2 regions of the Clostridium sp. TJA038 genome follow, and region 1 is predicted to be linked to the other one. Evidence: riboswitches for the same ligand, from Rfam matches in the RefSeq annotation. Region 1 holds a riboswitch; the other holds the start of a gene.
The links. Region 1 has a riboswitch for S-adenosylmethionine ahead of metK (methionine adenosyltransferase). Riboswitches for the same ligand answer to the same signal wherever they lie in the genome.

Region 1 (3,160 bases):
TCATGCTACGCACCTTTTTAATGCAATGACTCCATTTACTCATAGAGAACCTGGAGTTGTAGGTGCAGTTTTTGATAGTGAAATAACTACTGAAACAATATCTGATGGTATTCATATAGCATATCCAAGTTTAAGAGTTGCATATAAACAAAAGGGAACAGATAAAGTTCTATTAATAACTGATGCTATGATGGCTTGTTGTATGCCTGATGGAATGTATACATTAGGTGGTCAAGATGTTGAAGTTAAAAATGGTGCTGCAAGATTATTAAGTGGTTCTTTAGCAGGTTCAATTTTAACATTAGATGTTGCAGTTAAAAATGTATTTTTAAATACTAATTATCCACTTAATGAGGTTATAAAAATGGCTACTTATAATGGTGCAAGACATTGTAAAGTAGACGATAGAAAAGGTTTAATTAAGGAAGGTTATGATGCTGACTTAATTCTTTTTGATGAAAATATAGATATAAAATACGTAATAGTTAATGGAAAAATAGTTCATAAAGCTTAAAAAATTTATTATATTACAAAATTAATTTTATGAACTTATAAATAATATATAAAAAAGCTTAGGATTTTTCCTAAGCTTTTTTATATTAAAGATATTTTTTTATTTCTTCAACTTTATTTAAGTTTTCCCATGGAAGGTCTAAATCTGTTCTTCCAAAGTGTCCATAAGCAGCTGTTTGTTTGTATATAGGTCTTCTTAAGTCTAAGTCTCTTATTATAGCACCTGGTCTTAAGTCAAATACCTTATTTATTATATCAACTATTTTTTCGTCAGAAATTTTTCCTGTTCCGAAAGTATCTACTATTATTGATACTGGTTTAGCAACACCTATAGCATAAGCAACTTGAACTTCTAATTTATCTGCAACACCTGCAGCAACTAAGTTTTTAGCTACCCATCTAGCAGCATATGCAGCTGATCTATCAACCTTAGTTGGATCTTTTCCTGAGAAAGCACCACCACCGTGTCTTCCATATCCACCATAAGTGTCAACAATTATTTTTCTTCCTGTTAATCCAGCATCTCCTTGAGGTCCGCCTATAACGAATCTTCCAGTTGGATTTATATAGTATTTAGTATTTTCATCTAATAATTCTGCTGGTATAACAGCTTTTATAACATGCTCCATTAAATCAGCTTGTATTTGCTCTTGAGAAACCTCAGGACCATGTTGTGTTGAAATTACTATTGCATCTATTCTAACTGGTTTGTCATCTTCATACTCAACAGTAACTTGAGTTTTTCCATCTGGTCTTAAGTAAGGTAAAGTTCCGTTCTTTCTTACCTCTGTTAATCTTCTTGATAATCTATGAGCCATAGCTATTGGTGCTGGCATAAATTCTTCAGTTTCATTAGTAGCAAAACCAAACATCATTCCTTGGTCTCCTGCACCTACTGCATCTATATCAATTTTTTCTCCTGCTCTTGATTCTAAAGCTTCATCAACACCCATAGCGATATCTGATGATTGCTCATCTATTGTAGTCATAACTGAACAAGTTTCACAGTCAAATCCATATTTAGCTCTATCATATCCTATATTTTTTATAGTTTCTCTAGCTATTTTAGGAATATCAACATAACAGTTTGTTGTTATTTCTCCCATTACAACTACTAATCCTGTAGTAACAGCTGTTTCACAAGCAACTCTTGCATTTGGGTCTTTTTCAAATATAGCATCTAAAACTGCATCTGAAATTTGGTCACAAATTTTATCTGGATGTCCTTCAGTAACTGATTCTGATGTAAATAATCTTCTCATGATTTAGGCTATCTTACACTTATATTAAGATAGCTAATTCACCCCTTTCATTTTTTATTTATCCAACCCTATATATTCAACAAGTAATATTTATTATCTTCCCACGACTTAAAATAATATATTTTTTGTTTATTAAAATCATCTTAATGCGCGCCTTTAAAATGATTTTAATAAAAAAATCTCTTCTTAAAGACTTAAGAAGAGATTTTAGTTATACACTAAATTTATCTTCTCTCATCTTGTAAAGAATTTCTTTACCGGAATTGGCACCTTAGTGAATTTCACTGGTTGCCGGGTTTCATAGGGCCTGTTTCCCTCCACCTCTCTGGATAAGAGTATATAAATACTAAATATTCTATTTTAAATATATTATTTTAACAAAGAGACACTAAATTAAGTGTCTCTTGCTGGTGGTGGAAGAAGGATTCGAACCTTCGAAGTCGTCCGACAACAGATTTACAGTCTGCCCCCTTTGGCCACTCGGGAATTCCACCACATTTGGAGCTGATGATCGGACTTGAACCGATAACCTGCTGATTACAAGTCAGCTGCTCTGCCAATTGAGCCACACCAGCATATTTATATTTTATTTTTTAATTGGTGGTGGAAGAAGGATTCGAACCTTCGAAGTCGTCCGACAACAGATTTACAGTCTGCCCCCTTTGGCCACTCGGGAATTCCACCACTTATGGAGCTGATGATCGGACTTGAACCGATAACCTGCTGATTACAAGTCAGCTGCTCTGCCAATTGAGCCACACCAGCGTATTTATTATTTTATTTTTAATGGTGGTCGCAACAGGGATCGAACCTGTGACCCCCTGCTTGTAAGGCAGGTGCTCTCCCAGCTGAGCTATGCGACCTTATTGGTGGTGGAAGAAGGATTCGAACCTTCGAAGTCGTCCGACAACAGATTTACAGTCTGCCCCCTTTGGCCACTCGGGAATTCCACCACTTATGGAGCTGATGATCGGACTTGAACCGATAACCTGCTGATTACAAGTCAGCTGCTCTGCCAATTGAGCCACACCAGCGTATTTTTAACTTCTATCTCTTGGCTCATCGCCAATCGACAAGACTTAGTATATATTGTTATGCTTTTTATTTCAAACTCAATTTTAAGCCATTTAAAGATATTATGTTAATTTATTTTTAAATTACTCTTTTTTTCTCCAATTTACTTCTTTTTTAACTTATATTTTTTCTTCTATTAGCGATATATTTATAAAAGGATTTAATAATTCTTTTACATACTCAAAATCTTTATAGGATAGCTTCTCTTGAAGTATTTTAAATATATCAATAGCTGCCTCTAACTCATCTGTTCTTTTTATGTGCTTTAATAAAGTTTTATAGTCATCTATAGATAACTCCTTAGATAATTT
Region 2 (3,160 bases), on a different contig from region 1:
AAATTTATAAATATATTTAATTACGTATGTAAAGCTATAATAATTTATAAACTTTATATATAATGTAAACATACAAACTTTAAAATAAATTACGAGGTGATTAATATGAGAATAGGAATGGGATATGATGTTCATAAGCTAGTTGAAAATAGAGACCTTATATTAGGTGGCATAAAAATTCCATATGAAAAAGGGCTTTTAGGACATTCAGATGCTGATGTTTTACTTCACGCCATAATGGATTCCTTACTAGGTGCTGCTGCTTTAGGAGATATTGGTAAACACTTTCCTGATACAGACCCTAAATATAAGGGAGCAAATAGTTTAAAACTATTAGAATTTGTTGGCAAACTTTTAGAAGAAAATAATTATAAAATTTGCAATATAGATTCAACTATAATAGCTCAAAAACCTAAAATGGCACCTTATATACTTACCATGAGAGAAAATATTGCTAAAGTATTAAAAATAAATTTAAATCAAATAAACATAAAAGCTACAACTGAAGAAGGACTTGGCTTTACAGGCTCAGGTGAAGGAATTTCTTCTCAAAGTATCTGTCTTTTATGTAATTAAAAATAAAAAAACTTACAATCTATATTAAGATAAAATAATAATCTTAAAATAAGATTGTAAGTTTTTTTAGCCCCAATTTAAATAAAAAATACTAAACTTAATTTTTTAAGCTACCTCAAGCTCCTCATTATTTTTAGTCTGTCCTTTCTTTTGGAAAAATGCTATAAATATTATTGCACTTATTCCCATTAAGTATGGATAAAATAAAAATTTCATTATTTCAAAGGAACTTAAGCCTGTTAAAGCTGCTGCTGACATAAGTTGAGCACCATAAGGAATTATTCCTTGAACTGCACAAGAAAACATATCTAATATTCCTGCAATTCTTTTTGAATCTAAATTATATTTATCTGAAATATCTTTTGCTAAAGGTCCTACTGTAACTATAGCAATTGTATTATTTGCTGTACATGCATCAACTAAACTTACTAATAATCCAATACCAAACTCAGCACCTTTTTTACCGTTTATTCTCTTTGTAACTAAGTTTAAAACGTAATCTATTCCTCCGTTTGCCTTTATTATTTCAACAATTCCTCCAATAATTATTGAAATTAGTATAAGCTCACTCATTCCACCTATACCAGTTGATATTGAAGTAAAGAATGTTTTTACATCTAAAGAACCTGTAAAAAATCCAATAGCACCTGCTAAAACTATTCCACCTGATAAAACAGCTATTACATTAGCTCCCATCAAAGCTGCTATTAATATTCCTAAATAAGGAATTATTTTTATAAAATTATAATCATAATGTCCTACTGAAGTATTAGCTCCACTTCCTAAAACCGTATATATAATAATAACTAAAATTGCAGCTGGTAATATAACCTTAAAATTAACTTTAAACTTGTCCTTCATTGCACAGCCCTGTGTTTTTGTAGCTGCTATTGTTGTATCAGAAATCATTGAAAGATTGTCTCCAAACATAGCACCTCCAACTACGGCACCTACAATAAGTGGTAAAGCTATATCTGTTTTATCTGAAATCCCCATTGCAATAGGAACGATAGCTGCTATAGTTCCCATTGATGTACCTAAAGATATAGCTATAAATGATGATATTACAAATATACCTGCAACTAATATATTTTTAGGTAATATTGTTAATCCTAAATTTACTGTAGACTCTACAGCTCCCATGCTTTTAGCTACTTCTGCAAATGCACCAGCTAATATAAATATTAAGCACATTAAAATTATATTACTATTTCCTGCCCCTTTACAAAATATCTCTACGTTCTTTTCAAGTCCTCTTTTTCTATTTGTAAATATTCCAAATAAAACTGCGATTATTCCTGGAACTAAAACAGATACAGAGTAGAAGTCTTTCATTACTAATGAAGTTCCCAAATAAATAGCTACAAAAATTATTAATGGTAATAATGCTGAAAACTTTCCTTTTTTCATTTTTTTCCTCCTAATCTTAATCTATTTAATAAATCTATCTTTATCCTACAAAATAAAAAAACTCCTATCCTATGATAGAAGTTATTATTCTTACAGATTCGCATTCTTATCTCTCAGTTTCTACCGCAGGATTTAGCACCGCTATAAATCTTTGCATAAGAAAGCATACTGACTTATTTAAAAGTTTAAATCAGTATTATTTTAACCGCAAAGAATTACCGGTTGCTGGGTTTCACAGGGCCAGTCCCTCCACCTCTCTTGATAAGATTTATTAAATTTTGTTTTTTTAATATTATCATTCTAAAATTACTTTGTCAAATAAATTATATGACATTAATAATTTATTTACTTATTAATTTATATAACAATGCTTCTAATAATATGCCTTCATTTTTTGGATAATTAAACTTTTCGCTATACTCTATTGCTTCTGCAATAAAATCACAAGATTTTTCTAAAGCCTTCTTAACATCCTCTCCTTTTAATATCCATCCGATTAAAAGTGAAGCAAAGGTATCACCTGTCCCACAATAAAAAGCATTTATTTTTTTATGAGAGTATGTATAAAAAATCTTCTCCTTCTTATCATAGAGTACAGTATCAATATATTCATCACCTTTTGAACTTGATACACTTGTTATTATACTTATTCTAGGTCCTAATTCACTTAAATCTATTAAATACTCCTTTATATCCTCTTCACTTAAATATTCTTTATATTCTCTTCCTAAAAGAAAAGAGGCTTCTGTTAAATTTGGAGTTATTATATGTGCATCTTTTATAAGTTCTCTCATTTCTTCAATTATTTCAAAACTCATGCCATCATAAAGCTTTCCCCCATCAGCCATTACAGGGTCTATAAGAACTAAAGTATTCTTCTCTTTAAATTCTTTTATAAAACTCTTTACAAAATTAACTTGCTTAGGGTCTGCTAAATAACCACTATATATACATTTAAAATCTAGATTTAATTTTTTCCAATGTTCTTTAGTTTCATATATAAAATCTGTTAAATCCCTAAAAGCTGGTTTTCCAAAGCCATCTGTATGAGTTGACAAAACTGCTGTAGGCAAAGGACACACTTGATTTCCCATTGAAGATAACACAGGTATTATTGTTGCTAAAGCCGCTCTTCCATAGCAAGACATATCATGAATTGCAGCAATTTTATTTA

Region 2: it holds a riboswitch for S-adenosylmethionine, as region 1 does, so the genes downstream of both, AC4FQV_RS08565 (Na+/H+ antiporter NhaC family protein) here and metK (methionine adenosyltransferase) in region 1, are expected to answer to the same signal.

What each region holds. Positions count from the first base shown of each region.
Region 1 covers NZ_JBZEFA010000001.1:61,996-65,155, reverse strand. Annotated here, with positions in the region: gene nagA (N-acetylglucosamine-6-phosphate deacetylase) at 1-514, shown strand, start outside; gene metK (methionine adenosyltransferase) at 600-1,775, opposite strand; SAM riboswitch class I at 2,007-2,111, opposite strand; tRNA gene AC4FQV_RS00345 (tRNA-Tyr) at 2,184-2,269, opposite strand; tRNA gene AC4FQV_RS00340 (tRNA-Thr) at 2,275-2,350, opposite strand; tRNA gene AC4FQV_RS00335 (tRNA-Tyr) at 2,374-2,459, opposite strand; tRNA gene AC4FQV_RS00330 (tRNA-Thr) at 2,465-2,540, opposite strand; tRNA gene AC4FQV_RS00325 (tRNA-Val) at 2,563-2,638, opposite strand; tRNA gene AC4FQV_RS00320 (tRNA-Tyr) at 2,643-2,728, opposite strand; tRNA gene AC4FQV_RS00315 (tRNA-Thr) at 2,734-2,809, opposite strand; gene AC4FQV_RS00310 (hypothetical protein) at 2,969-3,160, opposite strand, start outside.
Region 2 covers NZ_JBZEFA010000004.1:76,010-79,169, forward strand. Annotated here, with positions in the region: gene ispF (2-C-methyl-D-erythritol 2,4-cyclodiphosphate synthase) at 106-576, shown strand; gene AC4FQV_RS08565 (Na+/H+ antiporter NhaC family protein) at 682-1,986, opposite strand; SAM riboswitch class I at 2,090-2,254, opposite strand; gene AC4FQV_RS08570 (pyridoxamine kinase) at 2,328-3,160, opposite strand, start outside.